2 regions of the Streptomyces sp. NPDC026394 genome follow, and region 1 is predicted to be linked to the other one. Evidence: riboswitches for the same ligand, from Rfam matches in the RefSeq annotation. Region 1 holds a riboswitch; the other holds the start of a gene.

Evidence for each region. A riboswitch is a leader RNA that binds a small molecule or an ion and turns the genes downstream of it on or off. The one in region 1 is predicted to bind glycine.
Region 2: another riboswitch for glycine. It lies ahead of gcvP (aminomethyl-transferring glycine dehydrogenase); the one in region 1 lies ahead of gcvT (glycine cleavage system aminomethyltransferase GcvT).

The regions. Positions count from the first base shown of each region.
Region 1 is NZ_JBVHPX010000001.1:656,667-671,120, reverse strand. It holds gene ACZ4QV_RS02865 (ABC transporter permease) at 1-592, opposite strand, end outside; gene ACZ4QV_RS02860 (ABC transporter substrate-binding protein) at 670-2,418, opposite strand; gene ACZ4QV_RS02855 (ABC transporter permease) at 2,490-3,488, opposite strand; gene ACZ4QV_RS02850 (enhanced serine sensitivity protein SseB C-terminal domain-containing protein) at 4,403-5,209, opposite strand; gene ACZ4QV_RS02845 (enhanced serine sensitivity protein SseB) at 5,384-6,181, opposite strand; gene ACZ4QV_RS02840 (hypothetical protein) at 6,378-7,172, shown strand; gene ACZ4QV_RS02835 (AAA family ATPase) at 7,406-8,158, opposite strand; glycine riboswitch at 8,415-8,510, shown strand; glycine riboswitch at 8,511-8,619, shown strand; gene gcvT (glycine cleavage system aminomethyltransferase GcvT) at 8,652-9,779, shown strand; gene gcvH (glycine cleavage system protein GcvH) at 9,868-10,242, shown strand; gene glyA (serine hydroxymethyltransferase) at 10,300-11,559, shown strand; gene ACZ4QV_RS02815 (APC family permease) at 11,801-13,465, shown strand; gene ACZ4QV_RS02810 (L-serine ammonia-lyase) at 13,589-14,454, shown strand, end outside.
Region 2 is NZ_JBVHPX010000028.1:2,907-17,360, forward strand. It holds gene ACZ4QV_RS37190 (mannose-1-phosphate guanyltransferase) at 1-636, shown strand, start outside; gene ACZ4QV_RS37195 (DUF881 domain-containing protein) at 753-1,667, shown strand; gene ACZ4QV_RS37200 (small basic family protein) at 1,664-1,996, shown strand; gene ACZ4QV_RS37205 (DUF881 domain-containing protein) at 1,996-2,952, shown strand; gene ACZ4QV_RS37210 (FHA domain-containing protein) at 3,101-3,913, shown strand; gene ftsR (transcriptional regulator FtsR) at 3,931-4,677, shown strand; gene ACZ4QV_RS37220 (bifunctional nuclease family protein) at 4,731-5,204, shown strand; gene ACZ4QV_RS37225 (MerR family transcriptional regulator) at 5,391-5,993, shown strand; gene ACZ4QV_RS37230 (DNA polymerase IV) at 6,346-8,010, shown strand; gene ACZ4QV_RS37235 (PRC-barrel domain-containing protein) at 7,914-8,303, opposite strand; glycine riboswitch at 8,418-8,515, shown strand; gene gcvP (aminomethyl-transferring glycine dehydrogenase) at 8,704-11,589, shown strand; gene ACZ4QV_RS37245 (DUF5999 family protein) at 11,750-11,956, opposite strand; gene ACZ4QV_RS37250 (hypothetical protein) at 12,321-12,908, opposite strand; gene ACZ4QV_RS37255 (glutamate-cysteine ligase family protein) at 13,530-14,454, shown strand, end outside.

The sequences.
Region 1 (14,454 bases):
TGAAGGGGTCCTCGAACAGCGGCACGTAGTCGCTGCGCTCGATGATCGGCCACTGGTAGGTGAACAGGGCCAGCGCCAGCGCGCCGGTGAAGAACATGGGCAGCGACACACCGGCCAGCGCGATGCTCATCGCCACCCGGTCGAAGACCGAGCCGGGGCGCAGCGCGGAGAGCACGCCGGTGGCGACACCGGAGACCAGCCACACGACGGCCGCACCGGCGGCCAGCGAGACGGTCACCGGGAGCCGGGTCTGGATCTCCGGCCAGACCTCCAGGTGGGTCTTGAAGGAGTAGCCGAAGCACGGCACGTTGCACGTGGCGGCGTCCGGGCCGAACTTGTAGTCGACTCCGACGAAGATGCCCTTCAAAAAGTCCCAGTACTGTACGAAGACCGGCTTGTCGAAGCCGAGGTTCTTCTTCACCGCGGCGAGGTCCGCGGCCGATGGGGCCTTTCCGATGTACTGCGCGGCCAACTGGTCAGCGGTCTGTCCGGCCAGTTTCGGCAGCACGAAGAAGATGCCGAAGGTGACCGCGCTGACGATCAGCAGCAGAATCACCGCGCTGATCAACCTGCGGATGAGGTACGCGAACACGGGACTGCGGCGTCGGCGCCGCGGGCCGGACCGGCCGGCCCGCGGACACCAATGCCTTCACCTGCCTTCCGGGGCTGCTACTTCTTGACGCCGATGTTGAGGTAGTCGTACTCACCGCTGTAGGCGGAGGTGGACACCAGGTTGGTGGCCTTCGGCGAGCGGTACAGCAGGATCTTGAAGTAGGTCAGCGGGACGATGACCGCTTGCTCCATCGTCTTCTTGTCGATCTCCGCGTAGTCCTTCTCGCGCTGTGCCTGGTCGCTGGTGGCGATGGCTTCGTCGAGCAGCTTGTTGATGGCCGGGTCGTCCAGCTCGGAGAGGTTGGAGTTGCCGGACTTCTGGATCGCCTTGCCGTTGACGATCTGGTTCAGGTAGCCGAAGCCGGTCGGGTAGTCCGAGCCCCACTGCATCATCATCAGACCGATGTTGTTCTTCTTGGTGAACTCCGGCACGCCCGCGTAGTCCGAGAAGTACTTGCCGCTCGGGTACGTCTGGATCTTGGCGTCGATGCCGATCTTCTTCAGCGAGCCGACCACCGAGGTCGCCGCGTCCACCTCGTCCTGCCGGTCGCTGCGGGCGCTGATCGTGGTGCTCACGTTGCCGGCGCCGCACGCCTGCCACTGCTTCTTGGCCTCGGTCAGGTCGAGGTTCTCACCGCTGTACTTCTGCGGGTACTGGTCGAACTTCTGGTACCCGGCGAGGTCGGTGGGCAGCACGGTGGTGGCGATGTCACCGCGGATCGGCCCGCCCTGCGCGGTCTGCACGGCCTTCTTGTCGACCGCGTACTGCACGGCCCGGCGGCACTCGACCTTGTCGAACGGCGCAACCTTGGGGTTGATCGCCACGTACGACAGGCGCTGGCCGAGCGCGTTGTCGGTGTTGGCCTTCTCCTTGGCGCTCGTCAGGAGCTGGGCCTGGGTCTGGGCGTCCACCCCGCGGCCGGCCATGTCGATGTGCGTGTTGCCGGCCTTCAGGTCCTTGTCGATCGTCGACTGGGCGACCTTCATGTTCAGCACGATCTTGTCCGGAAGCTGCTTGCGCAGCGGGTCGGTCTTGGCGTCCCAGTTCGGGTTGCGGACGAGGACGACCTTCTTGCCCTCCTCGTAGGTGTCGAACTTGTAGCTGCCCGAGGAGGCGATGTTCTTGGTGTAGTCCGCGCCCTTGTCCCTGGCCTTCGGCACCGGCGCCGTCTGCGGGGCGCTGACCAGGTAGTCGAACTCCGCGAACGGCTGCTTGAGGCGGAAGACGATGGTCTGGTCGTCCGGCGTCTCGATGGACTTCAGCCCCTCCGGGCTCGGGTCCTTGTACGGTCCCTTGTAGCCGCCCTCGTTGTCCTTGAGGTACGTCTGGAAGTAGTTCGGGCCGAGCGAGAGCACATCACGCGCGAAGTTGCTGCGCTCCACCGCGTACTTGACGTCCTTCGAGGTGATCGGCTTGCCGTCGTCGTACTTGAGGCCCTTGCGGAGCTTGTACGTCCAGGTCTTGTTGCCGTCGCTGGACTTGCCCATCGACTCGGCGAGGTCCGGCACCAGCTCGTTGCCCTTGAGGCCCGGCCCCGGCTTGAAGGTGGTGAGCGGACGCGCGTACAGACGGCTGAAGTTCCAGACGTAGGCGTAGTACGTGTTGCCCGGGTCGTAGGACTCGGGGGCGTCGCTCATCGCGTACGTGAGCGTGCCGCCCTTCTCGTCCGAGGCGTTGACGATGCCCTTGGTGGCGGCGTTCGCCTCGGCCGAGCCGCTGCTCGAACTCTTGCCGCTGCAGCCGGCCAGCAACAGGCCCGCACTGGTGAGGGCCGCGATCGTTGCGACCGGGACTGACCTTCGCATAATGGTCGGTTTCCCCTTCGTTGGTCGGAAACTTGGGTGGGTGCTGCCGGGCGTACGGCGCCCGGGCGGGGTCAGCGGCTGCGCGGGTCCAGCGCGTCCCGCAGGCCGTCGCCGAGGAGGTTGAACGCCAGCACGGTGACGAAGATCGCGATGCCCGGGACGAGCATGTACTGCGGGTCGACCTCGTAGAACTTGACCGCCTGGTTGAGCATCCCGCCCCAGGACGCCTGGGGCGGCTGGATGCCGACGCCCAGGAAGCTCAGCGCGGCCTCGAAGAGGATGTTGGAGGGGATCAGCAGCGTCGAGTAGACGATGATCGGGCCGACCAGGTTGGGCAGCAGCTCCCGGAAGAGGATGAACGGGCCGCGGGCACCCATGCCGCGCGCGGCGTCCACGAACTCCCGCTCGCGCAGCGAGAGCGTCTGGGCCCGCACGATCCGGCCCATGTACGGCCAGTTGAAGAATCCGATCACGAAGATCAGGACCGAGATGTGCAGCGGCAGCCCTTCGAGCCCGAAGGCGCCGCCCTGGAGCGAGGCCGAGATGGCGATGGCGAACAGCAGCAGCGGGAACGCCAGGAAGACGTCCATCAGCCGGCTGATCAGCGCGTCCACCCGGCCCCGGTAGAAGCCGGCCACCACGCCGAGCACGGTGCCGATGGCCACCGACAGCAGCGTCGCGCCGAACGCCACGATCAGCGAGACCCAGGAGCCCTCCAGCACCCGCGCGAGCAGGTCACGGCCGAACTTCGGGTCCACGCCGAGCGGGTGGTCCAGACTCATGCCGCCGAATTCGCCCTTGGGCAGCGTGGTGTTGGGGTCGATGAGGTCCTGGTTCGGACTGTTGGGGTCCAGACCCAGCCAGGACTGGATCGGCCGGGAGAGCGCCGCGATCACGATGAGCAGGATGACAACGATGGCACCCGCTACCGCGACCTTGTCGCGCCGGAAGCGCAGCAGGGCGATCTGGCCGAGCGAGCGTCCCTCGATCTTCTTGCTCTCGACGCCTTCCAGCACCGCTTCCGGCTGCGCCTCGGCAGCCGCCCCGGTGGTCTCGATCGGTGCGGTCACGGTGCCTTTGACCCCTCTCGGCCGGCGCCGCCGGCCCATGCGCGCCGCGGTCAGCGGCCTGGTTCACATCACTGGTGCGAGTGGTGCGTCTGGTGCGAGGTGGTTCTTCTGGTGCGAGTGGTGCTCTGGTGCGGGAAATGCCCTGGTGCGAATGGTGCTGCTGGTGCAACGAGGAGAGCTCTGGAACAGCTGGAGCAACTGATGCTTGTACTGCGGGCAATGCGGGTACAGGTGTTGCGAGTACAGGTGTTGCAGGTCTTGCGGATGTTGCAGGCGGAGCAGAAGTCGCGGAACGTCACGCGACGACGAGCGGTGCATCTCGTACACAGGGCCGAAACCCTCTGCTGCGGGAGTCTTCATCCGAGTTGCGATCACTCACCAGCCCTGGCCGGGAATGGATGCGTAACTGTGATGTAGCCCACGGCTCGCCGTTATGCGGACACACGCCCCGACTGAGCGGTTCGCGCGGAGCCGGTCAGGGCTCAACTTCCGGGCAGGATCGCCCAATTCGGCCCGGGGAGCGGCGGGGGGCGACGTTGGGCGGGGGCGACGTTGGGCGGGGGCGATGTTGGGCGCGGGGCGGGTCGGCTTGGGGCGGGTCGGCGCGGGCCGGTCGGGCGCGGGGCGGTCCGGCGCGGGCCGGTCCGGAGCGGGGCGGTTCCCGCTCACGCCCCTTGGGTAACCCCCTGCTGGGGGGACGTGGCCGTTCGATTCGCCCTCATAGGCGCGCGATCCGTGCGCCGCGAGCCCACCGCCTCGGGGCCTGGAGCCACGGAAAGGCCGAGGCCCGCAGAAGACAGGCAGGGCCCGGGCAGCAGGCGGGGGCCGGACAGCAGGCAGAGTCCGGGCGGCAGGCGGGTGCCGGATGGCAGACAGGGCTCAGACGGGAGCCGGGCGGGAGCAGGGCGGCAGGCTCAGTACGCGCGCGGGTAGCCGTACCCGTAGGACGGGGCGGGGGCTGGGGCGGGCGCGGGCACCGGGCCCGCCGCGTAGGCGTCCCGGTCGAAGAACGGCCGCGCGTTGGCCCGCATCCACATACCGACCGGGTCGTACTCGTCGTTCATCGCGACCGTCGAGACGGGCAGCCCCTCCGGCACCGCGCCGATGGACTGCTGGATCATCAACCGTACCGAGTCCACGGCCGGTTGCCCCGTGTCGTACAGGTCCAGGCCGATGGCCAGGTACGGAGCGCCGAGGGCGGGCTGCACCCAGGCCCGGCGCAGGGAGCGCACCGCGGGCGTGCGGTGCGCGTTCTGCCCCAGGAGGGCGTAGAACTGGGGAATCTCGATGGCCGGTTCGGTGATCCGCAGCGGACCGGCCGGCAGCCGGTCCAGGCCGCCCGCGATGCGCCGCAGGTCCAGCCACGGAATGCCGACGCCGCCGCCGGGGGCGTGCGGGTTGAGCCACAGGCCCCAGCGGTCGGGGAAGAGGGTGGCCGCGATGTCCCGTCCGTAGACGACCTCGTGGGCACGGTTCCAGCCGCTGGCGGCGAGTTCGGGGGCGGAGGTCACGCACGGCGCGTAGCCGAGCCCGTCGACCTCCATGTTGCCGTACTGCGCATCGGGCGAACCGGCCTGGCCGTGCCAGAGCAGCATCCAGACCTGACCGGCGGCGAGCGCTTGCAGCAACGCCTCGTAGGCGTCGTACCGGCCGGGCGAGACCTGCTGCAGCATCTGCTCGACCTGCCCGGCAGCCGCTCCCTGATGCGCACCCGCGCTCACGTGGTCCGTCCCTTCCTGTCGGCAGGCACGTGGGGTACGCCTGCCGGTTGCAACAACAGCTTAGAGCCTGCGTCCGGGCCCCGGACGGATCAGCACACACGGCTTGCGGTCACGGGAAGGGGCGCCCTGGGCGTGCCGGGGCGCCGGGGGCGTGGCGACGTGGGGCCTGAACGGCTAGACGGCGTCGCGGGAGTAGAAGGGCCGGACCCGCTCCAGCATCCAGTCGGCGACCGGATCGCCCTGCGCGAGGTCCAGCATGACCAGTTGGACGGGCCAGGCCAGCGGTGCCCCGCCGAGCGCCCGCCCGAGGGCGGCGGTCACCGCGTCCCGTACGGCCGGGTCGTGCGGCGCGACGGCCGCGGCGTCCACCTGGACGCCGACGAACAGCGCGGGCGCGTCCCCCTCGATGCTGGCCAGCGCGCGCCGCGCGGTGACCACGAATCCCGCCGACGAGAACTCCAGCCCGGCCGCGGCCAGGAAGTCCACCGGCTCCTCCTGCCAGTCCGGCTCGAACAGCCTGACCCGGGCGCCGCTCGGCGCACCCGGCTGGTCCGGACGGCCGGTCCGGCACAGCTCGGCCACCGCGTCCGGCGGCAGCGGTACACCGACCGTGCCCTCCGGGTTGACGGCGATACCGAGCAGCGGGGGCAGGCCGCGCGCGAACTCGGCGGCCGGCGCGACGGCGAAGGACAGGTGCGGCCCGGCCACCCGCTGGAATTCCTGCTCGGAGCTGAAGACCGGGACGTACGCGGCCGAGCCGATCTCGACGGTGGGCAGGTCCAGGCCCGCCCGGCCCATCCCGGCGCTCTCCGGGCCGCCGCCCTTGGGCAGCGGCACCCATATCCGGCTGCGGCCGAGCACCTCGACGATGCGGGCGCCGGCCCCGGGGTGCCCCACCGAGGCGGCGAGCACCTCCTCCAGTTCGTTGGCGGGCCACTCCAGCCGCGGAATGCCCTGCTCCGGAAAGTCCATCTCCACCCACCCGCTCCGTACCGCTCGTACCGCGCTTTACCTGGTCGACGACCCTAACGCCAGCAGGCGGCCGGGGCCCTGGTGCGTCCGGGGGACCACCGAACGCGCGCGAGCGGTTGCGGACCGTACACACCCCTCTCAAGGTGGCTCCAGGGTGATCTTGCCCTGCCGTTCCTACAGAAAGGCACGTCTCCTGATGGCAACGCACCGGACCGCCTCCGCCCTCGTCTGCGCCACCACCGCCGGCGCCCTCGCCCTCGGGGCCATGGGCTCCGCGACCGCGGCGGAAGGCCCCGAGCCCCCGGTTCGCAACCACAGCATCGTCGTCGACGACATCGGCCGGCTGGCGGACGCCTCGGCCGAACTGGCCGAGAAGTCGGCCGACAGCCGCGGCCACTCCGTGGAGGTGCGGTCCGCCCGCACCCGTCTGGACACGGTCCTCCAGGACGCGCAGCGGCTGGCGGACCAGCTGAACGAGGACTCCGACCGCACGGTGACGGCCGACTCCCTCCGGCTGCGCAGGGTCTCGCAGGACCTGCGCACGCAGTTGGACGAGCTGATCGAGCGCCGGGCGCCGGTCCCCGAGGAAGACACCGACTCCGCGACCCTGACCGGCTCGGTCTCCCGGTCCGTCACCGACATCTTCAAGATCCTGGGTCTGGACAAGCTCCTCGGCGGCCTGCAGCAGCCGGCCGCCCAGCCCGCCGCCGCTCCGGCGGCCGACCGTCCGGCCCGGCCCGCCGCGGAGCCGGCGGACGGCGCGGACGCGGCGGACGACCAGTCGGCCGCCCAGCCGAAGGCGCCGATCAGCGACCCGCGGCCGGGTGACGGCGCCCAGCCGGCCGCCGACCCGCAGCCGGCCGCCGACGCGCAGCCGCCCGCCGACGCGCAGCGTCAGCAGCCCGCCGAGGCGCAGCAGCAGGGCGTCCCCTCGCTGGTCAACTCGGTGCTCTCGCTGCCGACCGTGCTGCTCAAGGCCCTGGGCCTCTAGATCGGCCCGGCGCCGAGCGTCCGGAGGAGGCGCAGATGCGGGAGATATGCCTGGACTAGGACCGGTCGTGACGGGCCGTACGGAAGGTTCCGTACGGCCCGTCAGGTGTCCGGCACTCCGGGCCGGAACGACGGGTACGGACGCCCGCCCCTTGGGAGGCGGGCCTCACTCGTTCCCGATGGCGGCCCCGCTCGTGCCCGACGGCGCCCCTCGCGGGTACCCGTCGGCGACCCTCACTCGAAGGCGATCTGCCGCAGTGCGCCCGCCGCCGGCCGGTCCAGCAGGACGACCGAGGTGAAGCCCGCGGGGAGCCGGGCCGCCCGGGCGCGGGCGGCCAGCCGCCGTACCGCGCGCCGGTGCCGGGCGAAGGCGTACCCGGAAACTCCGCGTCCGCGCGAGCGCTGTCCGGACAGCGCGACCTCCGGCGGTACGTCCAGCAGCACCAGGTGCAGGCCACGCCCGCCGCGCCGGGCCTCGCGCGCGAGCCAGCGGCGTACCCACGTCAGCGTGCCGCAGTCGTGCACCACCACACTGCCGCCGGATCGCAGCGCCCGCCGCAGCCCCAGGTAGTGGGAGGCCCTGACCAGCGGCCGGTAGAGCGCGTACGGAATCCGGCGCAGCCTGCCGCGCTCCCAGCGTTCCCGTACGTCCTGCGAGTCGATGCGGTGCACGGCGGCGCCGCGCGCGTCGAGGGCGGGCACCACCCGGATCATGAGCGTGCTCTTGCCGCTGCCCGGCAGGCCGGAGACCACCACCACGTCGCCCGCCGCGAAGTGCAGCTCGGCCGCCTCGCGCGGGGTGCCGCGGTCCCTGAGGTCGACGACGTCCACCGCCGGCGCGTCCGGCGCCGCGGCACGCGCCCGGCCGGGGCGCACCACCCCGAGCGGCAGCCGCCGGGGCCCCGGCACGGCGGCCGGAACCGGCTCCGGGACACAGCCCGGGGGCGCGCCTCCCGGACTTGTCGCGAGTGCGGCCTGCCTGTGCACCGTGATCGCCCCTCCCGGTCCGGTGATTCCGTCCCCTTACCCGCAGAGTGTCAAGAAAAGGTAATGCGCTTCAAGGGAATCCCACGATCCGTACAGTCCCAGGACACTGTCGTGACACCCCTGCGAACACCGGTACGACCAGGGCTCCTGTATCCGGCGATCCCGTGCGATGATGTGCGCGCCAAGTGCCGGACGGCGCACCACCGTGCGCGTCCTGGTACGGGTGCCACGCTCAGCCAACTCCATACCGGCCGCTTGAATCCGCGCGGGAGAGTCCCCGGCCGTCACGGCGGGGCGCCGAAGGAGCAAGTCCTCCCTTGAATCTCTCAGGCCCCGATACCGCGCGGGCGAGGCAGATCTGAAAAGCGGGCCGCCGTGGTGTGGCTCCACCCAAGGTGCAAGCCGGGACCGGTCACGGCCTTCCGGTGAACCTCTCAGGTTCCGATGACAGATGGGGAGACCGTCTTGTCACCCATGCCCGGGAGCCACCACCATGACCGAAGCCCCCCGCCGCACCGCGCTGGACGCGACGCATCGCGCCCTCGGCGCGACCATGACCGACTTCGCCGGATGGGACATGCCGCTGCGTTACGGCAGCGAGCGTGACGAGCACGTCGCCGTCCGTACCCGCGCCGGCCTGTTCGACCTCTCGCACATGGGCGAGATCACCGTCACCGGCTCCGGCGCCGCCGACCTGCTGGACTACGCGCTGGTCGGCAACATCGGCGGCGTCGCCGTCGGCCGCGCCCGCTACACCATGATCTGTGACGCCGAGGGCGGCATCCTGGACGACCTGATCGTCTACCGCCTCGGCGGGACGGAGTACATGGTCGTCGCCAACGCCTCCAACGCGCAGGTCGTGCTGGACGCGCTCACCGAGCGGTCGAGCGGCTTCGCGGCCGAGGTGCGCGACGACCGGGACGCGTACGCGCTGCTCGCCGTGCAGGGCCCGGAGTCCCCCGGCATCCTCAAGGGCCTCACCGACGCCGACCTGGACGGGCTGAAGTACTACGCCGGGCTGCCCGGTACCGTCGCCGGAGTCCCGGCGCTGATCGCCCGTACGGGATACACCGGTGAGGACGGTTTCGAGCTGTTCGTCCGCCCCTCGGACGCGGTGGCCCTCTGGGAGGCGCTGACCGAGGCCGGCCAGGACGCGGGCCTGGTCCCCTGCGGCCTGTCCTGCCGGGACACGCTGCGCCTGGAGGCGGGCATGCCGCTGTACGGGCACGAGCTGACCACCGGCACCACCCCGTTCGACGCGGGTCTGGGCCGGGTCGTGAAGTTCGAGAAGACGACGAACGGCGGCGACTTCGTGGGCCGCGCCGCCCTGGAGGCGGCCCGGGACCGCGCCGAGGCCAACCCGCCGCGCAAGCTGGTCGGCCTGATCGCCGAGGGCCGCCGTGTCCCGCGCGCCGGATACCCGGTCGTGGACGCCGACGGCGCCGTCATCGGCGAGGTCACCTCCGGCGCCCCCTCGCCCACCCTCGGCAAGCCCGTCGCCATGGCGTACGTGGACGCCGCGCACGCCGCGCCCGGCACCGCCGATGTGGCGGTGGACATCCGTGGCACCCATGAGCCGTACGAGGTCGTGGTTCTGCCGTTCTACAAGCGCCGGAAGTGACGCCCGCGGCTCCGCCCCGGACGCACTCCCGTCTCACCTGTCAAGACCCCTGCACCGAGCACGCCACCGTATCCAGGAGAATCAAGACATGAACAACCCCCAGCAGCTGCGCTACAGCAAGGAGCACGAGTGGCTGTCGGCCGCCGAGGAGGGCGTCTCGACGATCGGCATCACCGAGCACGCCGCCAACGCGCTCGGCGACGTCGTCTTCGTGCAGCTCCCCGCGGTCGGTGACACGGTCACCGCGGGCGAGACCTGCGGTGAGCTGGAGTCGACCAAGTCCGTCAGCGATCTCTACTCCCCCGTCGACGGCGAGGTCACGGAGATCAACGAGGACGTGGTGAGCGACCCCTCGCTGGTGAACACCGCCCCGTTCGAGGGCGGCTGGCTGTTCAAGGTGAAGGTCAGCGGCGAGCCGGACGACCTGCTCTCGGCCGACGAGTACACCGCCTTCACCGGCTGAGCCCGCCCACCCGCCGCCTGGCGGGGCCCCGTGCCCCGCGTACCCCCAGGAAGAGTCATGTCGCTTCTGAACAGCTCACTCCACGAGCTCGACCCCGACGTCGCCGCCGCCGTCGACGCCGAGCTCCACCGTCAGCAGTCCACCCTCGAAATGATCGCGTCGGAGAACTTCGCCCCGGCCGCCGTCATGGAGGCCCAGGGCTCGGTCCTCACCAACAAGTACGCCGAGGGCTACCCGGGCCGCCGCTACTACGGCGGCTGCGAGCACGTCGACGTGGTCGAGCGGATCGCCATCGACCGCATCAAGGCGCTCTTCGGGGCCGAGGCCGCGAACGTGCAGCCGCACTCCGGCGCGCAGGCCAACGCGGCCGCGATGTTCGCGCTGCTCAAGCCGGGCGACACGATCATGGGCCTGAACCTCGCGCACGGCGGGCACCTGACCCACGGCATGAAGATCAACTTCTCCGGCAAGCTCTACAACGTGGTGCCCTACCACGTCGACGAGGAGTCCGGTCAGGTCGACATGGGCGAGGTCGAGCGCCTGGCCAAGGAGACCCGTCCGCAGCTCATCGTGGCCGGCTGGTCCGCGTACCCGCGCCAGCTGGACTTCGCGGCCTTCCGCCGGATCGCCGACGAGGTCGGCGCGTACCTGATGGTCGACATGGCGCACTTCGCCGGGCTGGTGGCGGCCGGGCTGCACCCCAACCCGGTGCCGCACGCCCACGTCGTGACCACCACCACGCACAAGACCCTCGGCGGTCCGCGCGGCGGTGTGATCCTGTCCACCCAGGAACTCGCCAAGAAGATCAACTCGGCGGTCTTCCCGGGCCAGCAGGGCGGCCCGCTGGAGCACGTCATCGCGGCGAAGGCGGTGTCCTTCAAGGTCGCGGCGAGCGAGGAGTTCAAGGAGCGCCAGCAGCGCACCCTGGACGGCGCGCGCATCCTCGCCGAGCGTCTGACGCAGTCCGACATCACCGAGCACGGCGTCTCCGTCCTGTCCGGCGGCACCGACGTGCACCTGGTCCTGGTGGACCTGCGCAACAGTGAGCTGGACGGCCAGCAGGCCGAGGACCGCCTCCACGAGGTCGGCATCACGGTCAACCGCAACGCCGTGCCGAACGACCCGCGCCCCCCGATGGTCACCTCGGGCCTGCGGATCGGCACCCCGGCGCTGGCCACCCGCGGCTTCCAGGCGGAGGACTTCCGCGAGGTCGCCGACATCATCGCCGAGGCGCTCAAGCCGTCGTACGACGCCGAGGCGCTGAAGGCCCGGGTGACCACCCTGGCCGGGAAGCACCCGCTGTACCCGTCGCTGTGATCCGCGCCACGCGGCCCGCGGCCGCGCGGTGTGCCGTGTGACGCGTTTCATGAAGTGCGCCCCGGAAGGTGCCGCCGCGGCGGTGCCCCCGGGGTGAACAGGCCGTGCGCCCGGGGTCGTTGACCTCGGGCGCGCGGCTTTTCCGTCCGCCTTACGGTGATTTTCCGCCCCATAGGCTGAGAACCGACCCCTCAACGACGCGGGGTCCTTCGCACCACAGCAGGACGGAACACGTACGGCAATGGACATGAGCGCGGGCAACCGCAAGGGGATCGGCCTCTTCGCCCTGACCATGATCGGCATCGGTTCGATCTTCGGCTCCGGCTGGCTCTTCGGCGCCGGTTCCGCCGCGCAGGTCGCGGGGCCCGCGGCGCTGGTCGCCTGGGTCATCGGCGCCGTCTTCATCGGCATGATCGCGATGTCCTACGCCGAGGTCGGGGCCGCGTACCCGATCCCCGGCGGCATGGCCCGCTACGGCCACCTCTCGCACGGCCCCGTGCTCGGCTTCCTGACCGGCTGGGCGGTGTGGATCGCGGTCGCCTCGCTGATCCCGATCGAGTCCATCGCGGCCACCCAGTACATGTCCTCCTGGGGCTTCGGCTGGGCCCGGGGCCTCGTCGACCCGGCCACCAACCACCTCACCCTCGCCGGGAGCGGCGTCGCGCTGCTGCTGACCTTCGCGCTGTGGCTGACCTGCTACTGGTCGGTCCAGCTGCTGGCCCGCGCCAACACGGTCCTGACGCTGGTCAAGTTCGCGATCCCGGTGCTGGCCGTGGCCGCGCTGATCGCCTCCGGCTTCCACACCTCGAACTTCACCGCGCACGGCGGCTTCGCCCCGTACGGCTGGCCGGCCGTGCTCACCGCCGTGACCACCTGCGGCGTGGTCTTCGCCTTCAACGGCTTCCAGGCCGTGGTCAACCTCGGCGGCGCCGCCGAGAACCCCGGCCGGGCCATCCCGGTCGCGCTGGTCGGGGCGCTCTCGCTGGGTCTGGTGATCTACCTGGCCCTGCAGGCCGCTTTCCTCGGCGCCGTACCGCCGGAGCAGCTGGCACAGGCCGGCGGCTGGCACGGGGTGAACTTCAACTCGCCCTTCGCCGACCTGGCCAAGATCCTGATGCTGCACTGGGTCGTCACGATGCTCCAGTTCGGTGCCTTCATCTCGCCGGCCGGCTCCAACATCGCCAACGTCGCGTCCGCCGCGTACATGGTCCAGAACCTCGCCGAGACCGGCTTCTTCCCCCGGAAACTGGCCGCCGTCCACCCCCGGTACGGAACCGCCCGGCCCGCGATGTGGCTCAACCTCGGCTTCTCGGTCCTGCTGCTGATCACCGTCGGCCGGAGCTGGAACGCGCTGGCCAGTGTGGTCTCGGCCGCCATGGTCATCTCGTACCTCATCGGGCCGATCGCGGTCGGCGTCTTCCGGCAGACCAGGCCGGACCTGCCGCGCCCGTTCCGGCTGCCCGCCGCGAAGGTGCTGTGCCCCGTCACCTTCGCCTTCGCGGCGTGCGCGCTGTACTGGTCGAAGTGGCCGGACACCGGCAAGGTCGCGCTGCTGACGCTCGTCGCCGCGCCGGTCGCCGCGGTGGTGCTGCGGCGGCGCGGCGGGACGAAGCTGCGCAGGCAGTTCGCGCCCGCCTGGTGGCTGGTCGGCTTCCTCGCCTGGATGTCCGCGGTGTCCGCGCTCGGCAGCCCGGACTTCGGCGGCCACGGCGTCATCCCCGGCGGCCTGGACATCGCCCTGGTCGCGCTCTCCGCCGTCGCCTTCTACTTCTGGGCCGTACGCGCCGGGGTCCGTGCCCACGAGACCGGTCTGACCGGCACCGACCCCGCCCTCGACACCGGCAGCGACTCCCCTGCGTCTTCTGCCGTTGCGCCGGAGGACAACCGTCCGATGGCCTCCGTCTGAGAGTCTGTGCGCCGTCCGGGTTAGGCTCGACAGTCGGCGCAGAAACGTACCTCCCGTTTCGTCCGCCCCTTCAGCCCGATTTGCTCCACCGTCCACCACGAGCAGACAAGGGAGTCCGCCACCGTGGCCATCTCCGTCTTCGACCTCTTCTCCATCGGCATCGGCCCGTCCAGCTCCCACACCGTCGGCCCGATGCGCGCCGCCCGGATGTTCGTCGGGCGGCTCAAGAAGGACGGGCTGCTCGCCCAGACGACGGCGGTACGGGCCGAACTCTTCGGCTCCCTCGGCGCCACCGGCCACGGCCACGGCACCCCCAAGGCCGTCCTGCTCGGCCTGGAGGGCCACTCCCCCCGCACCGTGGACGTCGAGACCGCCGACGACGAGGTCGAGCGGATCCGCAAGAGCGGGCGGCTGCGGCTGCTCGGCGCGGAGATAGGCAGCGACCACGAGATCGCCTTCGACGAGTCGACCGAGCTGATCCTGCACCGCCGCCGCTCCCTGCCGTACCACGCCAACGGCATGACCCTCTTCGCCTACGACGCGGGCGGCGCGCCCCTGCTGGAGAAGACCTACTACTCCGTCGGCGGCGGCTTCGTCGTCGACGAGGACGCGGTCGGCGAGGACCGCATCAAGCTCGACGACACGGTCCTGAAGTACCCCTTCCGCACCGGCGACGAGCTGCTGCGCCTCTCCCGCGAGACCGGCCTGTCCATCTCCGCCCTCATGCTGGAGAACGAGAAGGCCTGGCGTACGGAGGACGAGATCCGCGCCGGGCTGCTGGAGATCTGGCAGGTCATGCAGTCGTGCGTGTCCCGCGGCACGTCCCGCGAGGGCATCCTGCCCGGCGGCCTGAAGGTACGCCGCCGCGCCGCCAACGGCGCCCGCGCGCTGCGCGCCGAGGGCAACGCCGAGGCCCACGCGATGGAGTGGACCACCCTCTACGCGATGGCCGTCAACGAGGAGAACGCGGCCGGCGGCCGGGTCGTCAC
Region 2 (14,454 bases), on a different contig from region 1:
GTCGGTGAGCGGCTGTCGCTGGTGGACGAGCGCGGCCGGATCATCGAGGACGACCGGGCGCTGCTGGTCATGCTCGACCTGGTGGCCGCCGAGCGGCGCAGCGGCCGGGTGGCCCTGCCGGTGACCACCACCCGTATCGCCGAGCAGGTGGCCGCGTACCACGGCACGCAGGTGGAGTGGACGACCACCTCGCCCGACGACCTGACCCGGGTGGGCCGCGCGGACGACACCATCTTCGGCGGTGACGGCCGCGGCGGCTTCATCGTTCCGGAGTTCAGCAGCGTCTTCGACGGCGCGGCGGCGTTCGTACGGCTGATCGGGCTGGTCGCCCGTACACAGCTCACGCTCAGCCAGATCGACGCGCGGATTCCGCGGGCGCATGTGCTCAAGCGGGACCTGGCGACGCCGTGGGCGGTCAAGGGCCTGGTCATGCGCCATGTGGTGGAGGCGGCCGGCGACCGGTCGGTGGACACGACCGACGGCGTTCGGGTGGTGGAGGCCGACGGGCGCTGGGTGCTGGTGCTGCCGGACCCGGCGGAGGCCGTCACCCATCTGTGGGCGGAAGGCCCTGACGACGCCTCGGCCCAGCAGCTGCTGGACGAGTGGTCGGCGGTGGTGGACAGCGCGGGCCGCTGATCCCCGGCGGGTGCGCGGACGTCCGTACCGCTCCGTGGCCCCACCGGCGTGCCGCGATTCGGCACGCCGGTGGGGCCATTGGGTGACTGCGGCGCCGACGTGCGACGATGTGCGGCATGTCGCAGCAGCGCCCCGATCGGAGCACCCCCCACCAGGCATCGCGCCCCGACGCCTCGATGTCGCTGCTGACCAACGTCATGGACCACGCCCTGGACGACGGGTACGCGGAAGCGGCGGAGCGCAAGGCGGCGGCGGGGGTGCGGGGCCTGCCCCGCACCTTGCGGGCCAAGTTGGGGCTGGCGGCGGGCCTGGTGCTGGCCGCGGTGGTGGTGACGGTCGGCGCCGCCCAGGCGCGGATATCGGCTCCCACCCTGGCGAAGGAACGCGAAGAGCTGATCAACCGTATCGAGCACGGCACGGCCGACGCCGACGCGGTGCAGAAGCGGGTCGACGCGCTCCGCGACGACGTGGGGGCGATGCAGCGCGAGGCGCTGAAGAAGCACGGCGGTGACCGCGCCGAGCTGCTGGCGCTGCTGGCCGGCTCGACGCAGGTGACCGGTCCCGGGGTGAAACTCGTCGTCGACGACGCCAAGTCGGCCAAGTCGAGCGGCGGGGGGCCGCGGGAGAGCACCGGCTTCTCGGACACCGGGCGGCTGCGCGACCGCGATCTGCAGCGGGTCGTCAACGGCCTCTGGGCGTCGGGGGCCGAGGCGGTCGCCGTCAACGAGCAGCGGCTCACGTCCCTCTCGGCGATCCGGGCCGCGGGAGACGCCATACTGGTCGACAACAAACCGTTGGTGCCGCCATACACGGTGCTGGCGGTGGGGGACGGGCACAAGCTCGCGACCGCGTTCCAGGACAGTGCGGACGGCCAGTACTTGGACGTGCTGCGCAAGAACTACGGGATTCGTACGAAGATTTCCGCCGAGAACGAGGTCAGGCTGCCGCCCGCACCCAGTTTGATCGTACGTACAGCACAGCCGAAGGCCGGTGCCACGGGTGGCGCCGACACAGGGAAGGGCACATCGTGATCGCCGTACTGGGCCTCATCGTGGGAGTCGTGGTCGGGCTTGTGGTCCGACCCGTGGTGCCGACGGTGGTCGAGCCCTATCTGCCGATCGCTGTCGTCGCGGCGCTGGACGCCGTCTTCGGCGGTCTGCGCGCGATGCTGGACGGCATCTTCGACGACAAGGTCTTCGTCGTCTCGTTCCTGTCCAACGTGGTGGTCGCCGCGCTCATCGTCTTCCTCGGCGACAAGCTCGGCGTCGGCGCCCAGCTGTCCACCGGTGTGGTCGTCGTACTGGGCATCCGCATCTTCTCCAACGCCGCGGCCATCCGCCGGCACGTCTTCAGGGCCTGATGCCGATGGCTACGGACGACACCCCCGAGCGGGACGGCACGCCGCCGGAGCCGGGCGGGGAGCCGCGGAAGGAGCCGCCAGCGGGCTCCGGTGGAGCGGACCGGCCGGCCGACCGGCGGCCGATGCCTCCGGAGAGCCCGTCCCGGAACCGGCAGGACGGCGCTGGGAGCGCTGCTGACGAGGCGCCGGCGACTGGTACGGACCAGACGGCCGGGGCCGGTGCGGCGGGGCCGGAGGTGACCGGACGGCAGCGTCTGGCGGCCGGTCTGTGGCCGCCGCGGCTGACCCGCGCCCAACTGATCGTGGCCCTGCTGCTGTTCATTCTCGGTCTCGGCCTGGCAATTCAGGTACGTTCCACGAGTGACAACAGCGCACTACGGGGCGCGCGGCAGGAGGACCTGGTGCGCATCCTGGATGAATTGGACAACCGTTCGCAACGCCTGACGGATGAACAGCGCAGGCTGGAGGGCCAGAAGACCGAGCTGGAGAACAGCTCGGACCAGGCCGAGGAGGCCCGGAAGCAGACCGTGGAGAAGGAGCAGCAGCTCGGCGTGCTGGCGGGGACGGTGGCGGCCCAGGGGCCGGGCATCAGCCTCACCATCAACGATCCGACGCACTCCGTCGAGGCGGACAAACTCCTGGACACCGTCCAGGAGTTGCGGGCGGCCGGCGCCGAGGCCATTCAGATCAACGACGTACGGCTCGTGGCCGATTCGTACCTGTCGGACGTCCGCGGCGGCGTGGAGGTCGACGGCAAGCGCGTCACCCAGCCGTACCGTTTCAAGGTGATCGGCAAGCCCGAGGACCTCGAACCGGCGCTGAACATCCCTGGCGGTGTGGTGCAGACTTTGGAGAAGGAGCAGGCCACTGTGTCGGTGAGCCGTGACGAGAAGATCATCGTGGACGCCTTGCGGGAGGCGAAGCGGCCTGACTACGCTCGGTCGTCATCGCGGTGAGCCGGCGACGAATGCGGACGCTTCGGGTCGCGCATGAGGTAGCGGGGGGTCGGCGCACCGTACGGGTGGTGCGTGGTGGAAACTGTGTGAAGGCCACGGACGTTAACAAGATGTCCGGATCGGCCGGTGTGTGCATCGAGGGTTCGTCCTGCCCCACGGGCGGGTCTGTTTCGTTCAAGGGGAATCGCCCGTGAAGTTGTTTGCAAAGCTGTTCGGCAAGAGCGCACGCCAGGAGGGCGGCAGCGGCTCGGCCAAGCACCGTGCCCCGCGCCAGCCCGAGGAGGGCGGCGCCGGCGGAGAGCGTCCGCTCTTCCGTGACCAGGTCGGTGGCCCCGGAGCGCCGGGTGCTCATTCTGTTGACCCCTCCGTGCCCGGCCGCATAGGTTCCCAGGGACCGTCGGCCGCGAACACGGGTGGAGGGGTTGCCTTGCCGGTCTGTACGAGGTGCGGTCACCGCAACGCCGAGGCGAGCCGGTTCTGCTCCAACTGCGGAGCGCCGCTGCGTCCCGGGGCGCAGGCCGAGCGTGCCTCCGAGACGACCTCCACCATCTCCATCTCGGGGCTGGAGGCGTACGACGCGGAGACGACGGGGCAGACGGCGGTGCCGTCGCTGTCCCCGGAGGCGCAGGCGGCTGTCGAGGCGCTGCCCATGGGCTCGGCCCTGCTGGTCGTGCGCCGCGGCCCGAACTCGGGCAGCCGCTTCCTGCTGGACGGCGATCTGACGACGGCCGGGCGGCACCCGCAGAGCGACATCTTCCTGGACGACGTGACGGTCTCGCGCCGCCATGTGGAGTTCCGCCGCGGCCAGGACGGTTTCACCGTCGCCGACGTCGGCAGCCTCAACGGCACGTACGTCAACCGTGAGCGGATCGACTCGGTGCCGCTCGCCAACGGCGACGAGGTCCAGATCGGCAAGTTCCGGCTGGTCTTCTACGCGAGCCAGCGGGGCGTCGGCTTCTGACCGGCCAGGGAAGGCATATGCACCGCACTGCGCCGGGTGGTGCCGGGTCCGCCGGCACCACCTCGGACGGCAAGCTGATGAGCATCGGTACGGTGCTCAACGCGCTGCGCGACGAGTTCCCCGAGGTCACGATTTCCAAGATCCGTTTCTTGGAGGCCGAGGGGCTCGTCGAGCCGCGGCGCACCCCGTCCGGATACCGCAAGTTCAGCGCGGACGACGTCGCCCGGCTGGCGGCCGTCCTGCGGATGCAGCGTGACCACTATCTTCCGCTGAAAGTGATCCGCGAGCACCTGGACGCCCTCGCGCGGGGCGAACAGGTGCCGCTGTCGGCTCCCGCCGCGCCCGCGGGGGAGCTGTTCGAGGGGCTCGGCGAGTCGGCCGGTGACCTGCCCACGGCCGCCCGCATCGGCCGGGCGGAGCTGCTGGCCACCGCGGAGGTCGAGGAGGCCGAGCTCGCCGACTGGGAGGCGTACGGACTCATCGTCCCGGACGCCGACGGCGGGTACGACATCGAGGCCGTGACGGTCGCCAGGCTCGTCGCCGAACTGGGGCGATTCGGTCTGGAACCCCGCCATCTGCGGGCGGTCAAGGCGGCCGCCGAACGGGAGGCCAACCTCGTCGAGCAGGTCGTCGCGCCGCTGCGCCGGCACCGCAATCCGCAGACCAGGCAGCACGCCGAGGCCACCGCCAGAGAGCTGGCCACGCTGTCCGTACGGCTGCACGCGGCCCTGGTCCAGTCCGCCCTGCGGGTCCGGCCGACGTGAGCAATGGGTGGCCCGACTACCCAAACCGCCCGGGCACGTCCTAGGGTTGCTGTGTGAACGAGCTCGATGTCGTGGGTGTCCGGGTGGAAATGCCTTCCAACCAACCGATCGTGCTCCTACGGGAGGTAGGAGGCGACCGTTACCTGCCCATTTGGATCGGGCCGGGGGAGGCCACCGCCATCGCCTTCGCCCAGCAGGGGATGGCCCCTGCCAGGCCGCTGACGCACGACCTCTTCAAAGACGTGCTGGAAGCGGTGGGCCAGGAACTGACCCAGGTCCGCATCACGGACCTGCGCGAGGGGGTCTTCTATGCCGAACTGGTCTTCGCCAGTGGTGTCGAGGTCAGCGCCCGTCCGTCCGACGCCATAGCGCTGGCGCTGCGCACCGGTACGCCGATCTACGGGACCGACGGGGTCCTCGACGACGCGGGCATCGCCATCCCGGACGAGCAGGAGGACGAGGTGGAGAAGTTCCGCGAGTTCCTCGACCAGATCTCGCCCGAGGACTTCGGCACCAACAGTCAGTGAGCCGGGTGCGCGGAGGGCCGTCTTCCGCGCATTCGAGTAGCCTTTCCCCGTCTCGAGGCACGAGAAACCACTCGCAGGGTGATTATCACTCGGCGTGGCGAGCGCGGCGATCGTTGACGCACCCCGAGTGACTGCATACCGTCGATATGGCAGGTCCCGTCCGGGACGTGGAGGACGGAGGTCGGCGTGGCAATCACCGGCGACGGTACGGCGGCGGAAGGGGCGTTGCCGCTCCACCCCGGGGCTGTTGACCGCACCCCGGCACAGGCTGCCGAGGTACCGGCGGACCGCGGGGCGGAAACCATCGGCTACCGCGGCCCTACGGCGTGCGCGGCCGCGGGGATCACCTACCGCCAGCTCGACTACTGGGCCCGTACGGGGCTCGTCGAGCCGAGCGTACGGCCCGCCTACGGGTCGGGCACCCAGCGGCTCTACAACTTCCGGGACGTCGTCGTCCTGAAGATCGTCAAGCGGCTGCTGGACACCGGGGTGTCCCTGCAGAACATCCGCACCGCCGTCCGGCACCTGCGCTCCCGCGGGCTGTCCGACTTGGCGAGGATGACCCTGATGAGCGACGGCGCGACGGTCTACGAATGCACCTCGCCCGACGAGGTCGTCGACCTGCTCCAGGGCGGGCAGGGCGTCTTCGGCATCGCGGTGGGCGTGGTGTGGCGCGATGTGGAGGGCGCGTTGTCGCAGCTGCACGGCGAGCGGGTGGACACCGGCGAGACGCTGGTCCGGCACAACCCGCACGACGAACTGGCGCGGCGGCGCAACCGGGCGGGCTGAGCCGAAGGGGACCGGCCGCACAGTACGTGGCGGCCGGTCCGTCCATGGCTGGCCCTTGACGGTCGTACGCCCCGTGGTGGCCTGGCTGGCCGTGGAGATTGGACGGCCCGTGGGGGCCGGGACCGTATGACGTGGCGCGGCGCGGTGCCTGGTGTATCGGCTCCGGGCGCCGGATCGCCGCGTACGTCCGTCACGGCCGTCTGTCGCGTCTCTGCCGCACCAGGAGCACCTCCGACGCACTCGAACCCCAGAAGGCTTCTCCAGTGCCTCCAGTGCGTCCCCGAGCCCTTCCCGTGTCGCCCGGCGAGGCCGGTCGGCGCGATTGTCAGTGGTGTGGGGGAGCATCAGTCGTGTGAGACGTGCGCCGACGATCCTGCATCTCGACATGGATGCGTTCTTCGCGGCCGCCGAGCAGGCGGCCAAGCCGAGCCTGCGCGGAAAGCCCGTGGTGGTCGGCGGGATCGGCCCGCGCGGCGTGGTTTCCACGGCCTCGTACGAGGCCCGGGTTTTCGGGGTGCGCTCCGCCATGCCCACCGCGCAGGCCCGCCGCCGCTGTCCGAACGCGGCGTACCTGACGCCGCGCTTCACCCTGTACCGCCAGGTCAGCGACGTGGTGATGGAGCTGCTGCACGAGCTGTCGCCGCTGGTGGAGCCGCTCAGCCTGGACGAGGCGTTCGTGGACCTGGAAGCGGGCGGCGTCGCGGCGGACACCGCGGCGGTGCGGGCGGTGGGGGAGCGGCTGCGGCGGGACATCCGGCGCCGGACGGGGCTGACCGGGTCGGTGGGGCTGGCCGGGGCCAAGATGCTGGCCAAGATCGCCTCGGAGCAGGCCAAGCCGGACGGCCTCGTGGTCATCGAGCCCGGCACGGAGCGGGAGCTGCTCGGCCCGATGACGGTGCGTACGCTGCCCGGCGTCGGCCCGGCCACGGCGGAGACGCTGCGCCGGGCGGGCATCCACACGGTCGCCGAGACGGCGGAGGCGGGCGAGGCGGAGCTCGTACGGCTGCTGGGCAGGGCGCACGGCGCCGGGCTGTACGCGATGGCGCTGGGCCGCGACGAGCGGCCCGTGGTGGCCGAGCGGGACGCGAAGTCGATATCGGTCGAGGACACCTTCGAGGTGGACCTGACGGACCGGACGCGGGTGCGCGCCGAGGTGACGCGGCTGGCTGACCGGTGTGTGCAGCGGCTGCGGGCGGCCGGGCGGTCCGGCCGGACCGTCGTGATCAAGGTGCGTAACTACGACTTCTCGACGCTGACCAGGTCGGAGACGCTGCGCGGGCCCACGGACGACCAGGGCGTGGTGCGGGAGGCCGCGGCCCGGCTGCTGGACCTGGTGGACACGACGGGCGGCGTACGGCTGCTGGGCGTGGGGGTGACCGGCCTCGCGGACTTCACACAGGAGGACCTGTTCGCCCAGGTGGCGACGGAGAAGGCGGCCGAGGAGGAGGCCGAGCGGGCGCGCCGGGCGGCCGACGAGGCCGCGCGGATGGCCGCCGACGAGCCCGAGCGGCCCCGGCGCTGGCTCCCGGGGCTCGACGTGATCCATGACGAGCACGGGGCGGGCTGGGTGCAGGGCAGCGGCGTGGGCCGGGTGACCGTACGGTTCGAACAGCCGTGGTCCGGGCCCGGGCGGGTGCGCACGTTTCCGGTCGAGGACCCCGCGCTGCGGCCCGGGGAGCCGCTGCCGCTGGTGGGCGGTCCGCCGGACGGGTGGCGCGACGGCCTGCCCGGCGGGGCGGGCGGCCCCGGCGGCCGTGGCGAGGGCGAGGCCGGGAACGCGAACGGGCCCGGCGGATCGGGCGAGGCCGGCGGGTCCGGCGAGGGCGGCGGGTCCGGCGAGGGCGTGACGGAGGAGCCCGGCGGGCCCGGCGACGGCATGACGGAGGAGCCCGGCGCCCACGGAACTCCTCCGCCCGGTGCTCAGTCCTCGGCGCCGGCCACCCGCCCGAACTCCGTGTCGGCCGGCGCGGCGTCCGACCCGGGCTTGGGATCGGGGGCCGGAATGTCCAGACGGTAGTGGTGGTAGAGCTGTAGTTCCTGTTCCGGCGAGAGGTGGCGGCCCACTCCGAAGTCCGGCGCGTCCCTGATCAGCTTGCGGTCGTAGGGGACGTGCAGCGCCTCGTCGACCAGATCGCTGGGCTCCAGGGGCACGAACGCGTCCCGGCTGAAGATCCCGGTGCGTACGGCCGCCCATTCCGGTTCACCGGTCGCATCGTCCAGGTACACCTCGTCGACGGTGCCGATCTTGGTTCCGTTCTTGTCGAACGCCTTGCGGCCGATCAAGCTGCGGGGATCGATATCGGTCTGCACGGTCCCTCCAAGTGGTCGCAACTGCCTTGTGACAACTACCAAACGGCACAATTCATGCCCCGGCCACTCGAAGGAACGTCCGTTCGCCGCGCTGGTAGGCTGGCGAGCGGCTGTCGACCCCATGCGGGAGAGTCCTTCGTCGATCTTGGCGTAGGCGCCGAAGGAGCAACTCCTCCCCGGAATCTCTCAGGCTCACGTACCGCATGGACGAGGTCACTCTGGAAAGCAGGGCGGGCCACGGGCGGGCACAGCGCCGGAACCCTTCCTCACCGACGGTGAAAGCCGGTTCCGCGTGCGGGACCGGTGAAGCTCTCAGGTTGAGATGACAGAGGGGGAGGCCGTCCGGGCACCAGCGCCGTGGTGCCCCGCGCAGGTCGAAACGACCAGGAGGCCCCCGCAGATGACCACCACCCGCAGCTCCCTGACCGAGCTGGAACGAGGCACCCCGTTCGAGCAGCGGCACATCGGCCCCGGCCCGGAGGCCCAGGCCAAGATGCTGGCGCAGGTCGGGTTCGGATCGCTGGACGAACTGACCGCGGCCGCCGTACCGGACGTGATCAAGAGCGCGGAGGCGCTGGGCCTGCCCCAGGGCCGCACGGAGGCCGAGGTCCTCGCCGAGCTGCGGGCGCTCGCGGACCGCAACCAGGTGCTCGCCCCGATGATCGGCCTCGGTTACCACGGCACGTTCACCCCGCCGGTGATCCTGCGCAACGTGATGGAGAATCCCGCCTGGTACACGGCCTACACCCCGTACCAGCCGGAGATCTCCCAGGGCCGGCTCGAAGCGCTGCTCAATTTCCAGACCATGGTCGCCGACCTGACCGGACTGCCGACCTCCGGCGCCTCGCTGCTGGACGAGGGCACGGCCGCGGCCGAGGCGATGGCCCTCTCGCGTCGTGTGGGCAAGGTCAAGCAGGGCGTCTTCCTGGTCGACGCCGACTGCCTGCCGCAGACCGTCGCCGTGATCGAGACCCGCGCCGAGCCGACCGGCGTCGAGGTCGTGGTGGCCGACCTGTCCGAGGGCATCCCGGCGGAGGCCGCCGAGCGTGGCGTCTTCGGCGTGCTGCTCCAGTACCCGGGCGCCTCCGGTGCCGTACGGGATCCGCGTGCCGTCATCGAGCAGGCGCACGAGCTGGGCGCGATCGTGACCGTCGCCGCCGACCTGCTGGCGCTGACGCTGCTGACCTCGCCGGGCGAGCTGGGCGCCGACATCGCCGTCGGCACCACGCAGCGTTTCGGCGTCCCGATGGGCTTCGGCGGCCCGCACGCCGGATTCATGGCCGTACGGGAGAAGTTCGCCCGCAGCCTGCCGGGCCGGCTGGTGGGCGTCTCGGTGGACGCCGACGGCAACAAGGCGTACCGGCTCGCCCTCCAGACGCGTGAGCAGCACATCCGCCGGGAGAAGGCCACCAGCAACATCTGCACCGCGCAGGTGCTGCTCGCGGTGATGGCGGGCATGTACGCCGTCTACCACGGCCCGGACGGCCTCGCGGCCATCGCGCGCCGTACCCACCGCTACGCGTCCATACTCGCGGAGGGCCTGCGGGCGGGCGGGGTGGAGGTCGTGCACGACGGCTACTTCGACACGCTGACCGTACGGGTGCCGGGCCGGGCCGCCGCGGCCGTCGCGGCGGCCCGCGAAGCCGGCGTCAACCTGCGGCTGGTCGACGCCGACCTGGTGGGCGTCGCCTGTGACGAGACCACCGGACGCGCGCAGGTGCACGCGGTGTGGAGCGCCTTCGGCGTCCAGGCCGACATCGAGCAGCTCGACGCGACCGTGGCCGACGCGCTGCCGCAGGGGCTGCTGCGCGGCGACGCGTACCTGACGCACCCGGTCTTCCACCAGCACCGTTCCGAGACCGCGATGCTGCGCTACCTGCGCCGCCTGGCGGACAAGGACTACGCGCTGGACCGCGGCATGATCCCGCTCGGCTCGTGCACCATGAAGCTGAACGCGACGACCGAGATGGAGCCGGTCACCTGGCCCGAGTTCGGGCAGCTGCACCCCTTCGCGCCGGTCGAGCAGGCGCAGGGCTACCTCACGCTCATCGCGGAGCTGGAGGAGCGGCTGGCCACGGTCACCGGGTACGACAAGGTCTCCATCCAGCCGAACGCCGGTTCGCAGGGTGAACTGGCCGGCCTGCTGGCCGTACGGGCGTACAACCGCGCCAACGGTGACGAGCAGCGCACCGTCTGCCTGATCCCGTCCTCGGCGCACGGCACCAACGCCGCCAGCGCCGTGATGGCCGGCATGAAGGTCGTCGTCGTCAAGACCGGCGAGGACGGCGAGGTGGACACCGACGACCTGCACGCCAAGATCGAGCAGTACCGGGACCAGCTCGCGGTGCTGATGGTGACCTACCCGTCCACGCACGGCGTGTTCGAGGAGCACATCACGCAGATCTGCGCGGCCGTGCACGACGCGGGCGGTCAGGTGTACGTGGACGGCGCCAACCTCAACGCGCTGGTCGGCCTCGCCGAGCCCGGGAAGTTCGGCGGCGACGTCTCGCATCTGAACCTGCACAAGACCTTCTGCATCCCGCACGGCGGCGGCGGCCCCGGCGTCGGCCCGGTCGGCGTGCGCGCCCACCTGGCGCCGTACCTGCCCAACCACCCGCTGCAGCCCACCGCGGGCCCGGAGACGGGTGTGGGTCCCATCTCCGCGGCGCCGTGGGGTTCCGCGGGCATCCTGCCCATTTCCTGGGCGTACGTCCGTCTGATGGGCGGCGCGGGCCTCACGCGCGCCACCCAGGTCGCGGTGCTCGGCGCCAACTACATCGCCAAGCGCCTGGAGCCGCACTACCCCGTGCTCTACACCGGCCCCGGCGGCCTGGTCGCGCACGAGTGCATCATCGACGTACGGCCGCTGACCAAGGCGACCGGGGTGAGCATCGACGACGTCGCCAAGCGGCTGATCGACTACGGCTTCCACGCGCCGACGATGTCCTTCCCGGTGGCCGGCACGCTGATGATCGAGCCGACCGAGAGCGAGGACCTGCACGAGCTGGACCGCTTCTGCGAAGCGATGATCGCGATCCGCGCGGAGATCGACAAGGTCGGCTCGGGGGAGTGGGACAAGGACGACAACCCGCTGCGCAACGCCCCGCACACCGCGGCCGCGCTCGGCGGCGAGTGGCCGCATCCGTACACCCGTGAGGAGGCGGTCTTCCCGGCCGGCGTCGAGGCGGCGGAGAAGTACTGGCCGCCGGTGCGCCGCATCGACGGTGCGTTCGGTGACCGCAATCTTGTGTGCTCCTGCCCGCCCATGGAGGAGTACGACGGCTGATCCGCCGTCGGCGCGCACCGTTCGTGAGCGCGCGGCATGCGAAGGGCCCTCGGCGTCGACGCCGGGGGCCCTGTTGTCCGTTGTGCTCTCTTGTCAGCCGGCAGTCGGTCCGTGCTGTGCCGTGCTGTGCGGTTTCGCGTGGTTCCGTGCGCTGAGGTGATCAGGCGGCGGTGGCCACGTGCGGCGTGCCCAGAACCCGGTGCGGCGCGATGACCTGGCCGTCCGGCAGCAGTTCACCGGTGTCCTCGAACAGGAGGACACCGTTGCACAGCAGGCTCCAGCCCTGCTCCGGGTGGTGCGCCACGAGATGGGCGGCCTCCCGGTCGGCGGAGTCTGCGGTCGGGCACGGCGGTTGGTGCTGGCACATGGATGATGTCTTTCGCTGCGATGTGGTCTGATTCGTCCTGCGGCTCGACGAGATGCTCATGGCCGCTCCCCCGTTTCAGTAGGTCGATACCAGTGTTGCCCCACGGGCCGGATTCCGCAGGGATTTGGCTGCAGCGGCACTCACTAGATAATGACGCATCACCCGTGCGGTCGGTTCATTTCAAGTGCGTCCCCGTCACGGGGCGTTGGGAGCTCGGCGGCAGCGTACTCCGCGCGGGTGAGCGCAGCGGAGCGCCCCGCGTCCGTGAAGGGCGCGGGGCGCGTTCCTGTGAGGCGGTGTGCTCCGGTGCGCGGTTGTGTCGTACGACCTCGGCCGGTCGCCGTGGCGGACCCCCTGCCGGGTCTCAGGCCGGCGACCCCAGCAGGGGCACCGGTGCGAGGCGCAGGGTCAGCCGGGGCAGCAGGTCCGCCACCCGGTGCGGCCGGTGGGCGGCGATGCCCGGCGGGGCCGGCGCCAAGGGGACGAGGACGTCGCCCGGGGCGGGCACCCCCTCGGAGCCGTCCGCCGAGACGTCGTGATGCAGCCACAAAGTGAGCATGTACAGCTCCGGCACGGACAGCAGCCGCGGCTGGTACGGGGTCGGTACGGACTCCGCCTGACGCAGTGCCCGTTCGGTCGACGTGACGTAGGGGCCCTCACAGAAATGCGAGAAGGTCCAGCCGTCGGCCGTGAGCATGGCTTCCGCGGTCGCCACCGACCGTTCGCCGCTGCGGATCAGGAAACGCCAGCCGGTGAGCCGGGTACGGGGCGGCCCGGCAGGGTGGCTGACATCGTCCAACACGTATACGGGAAGGGGGAGTTCGGGGCTCAGCGGGCCCTGGTGGGCACGGAGGGCGGGGGTACGGGCCTCGCGCACGGCGGTGGGGGAACCGAGGGCGGCGAGGACGCTGCGGAGGGCAGGCGCGGGGGCAGGGGGGACATGCAGCGGCATGGTGGGTCGCCTCTCACTTGGGAGACACGGTGGTGCTGGGCATGGTGCGGACGGCGTCGTCAGCGTGCGGGGTCAGAGCGCCAGTACTTGGCCGACCGGGGATGTCGGCCCGGCGGGGTCAGCCGCTTTGCCGCAGCCCCGGTGGAACACCGCAACGCTGGGCGCCAACTCTCTGCCTCGTCAGCGAAGTTTATACGACGTGTGTTCACCAAGTGTTTCGGCTAGCCGTTCCGCGGATTGCCGACAAGGCGGAATCCAGACCCCTCCGAACGGCCTTTTCGGTGCCTTTGTGCGGTGCCTGGCGCCGCGGCCTGCTATTCCGTCGTGAACACGGTAGGCCGGATCCGGACGGTCATTCAACGGATGTCGACGGCATTTACCGCGACACCCTGAGACGGCCTCCGGGCCCGACGGTATGCCCTCGGAATGTGCCAGCCCGTCCGTCTCCCGGAGCCTACCGGTTCCGGCGCACGTCCGAGGCGTTATCGATCGGATTGCCGGGCATCATCGACCGTAGCGCGATCGCCCGGCCCGCCGGGGAGCCCGGCCCGCCGGGCGCTTGCCGGAAAGCCCCGGACGGCCTGCCGGGCCGGGCCCGTCGACATGAGGAGGGACGCTCCGATGGGGGAGAAGGTTGCGGCGGGCGGCACCGGTCTCACCGACCGGCAACGCTATCGGAGAAAGCTGCACGAGTGCCTGACGGGATTGCAGAGGCTGCTGAACGACAAGCGGTTCGACCGTCCAAAGAACCTGATGGGGCTGGAGATCGAATTGAATCTCGCCGGTCCCGACGGTATGCCGCGCATGATGAACTCACAGGTCCTGGAGCGCATCGCGAGCCGCGATTTCCAGACCGAACTGGCCCAGTGCAACCTTGAAGTAAATATCCTTCCGCACCGGCTCTCCGGACGCGTCCTCGACCAGCTCGCCGAGGAACTGCGTACGGGCCTGGCCTATGCCGACCGCAAGGCCGCCGAGGTGGCCGCCCGTATCGTGATGATCGGCATTCTGCCGACCCTGGCCGCCGAGGACCTGGTCGCCTCCAACCTCTCGGAGATCGACCGTTACGTCCTGCTCAACGACCAGATGCGGGCCGCGCGCGGCGAGGACTTCGAGATCGACCTGGAGGGCGTCGAGCGGCTGGTCTCCTCCTCGGCCTCCATCGCGCCCGAGGCCGCGTGCACCTCGGTGCAACTGCACCTCCAGGTCACCCCGAACCGCTTCCCCGCCGTCTGGAACGCGGCTCAGGCCATCGCTGCCGTCCAGGTCGCGGTCGGCGCCAACTCGCCGTTCGTCTTCGGCCGCGAACTGTGGCGCGAATCGCGCCCGCCGGTCTTCCAGCAGGCCACCGACGTCCGGCCACCCGAGTTGCGGGCCCAGGGTGTGCGTCCGCGTACCTGGTTCGGGGAACGCTGGATCGACGCCCCGTACGACCTGTTCGAGGAGAACCTGCGGTTCTTCCCGCCCCTGCTGCCCATCCACGCGGACGAGGACCCCCTCGCCGTCCTGGACGAAGGCGGCATCCCGAGCCTGGCGGAACTGGTGC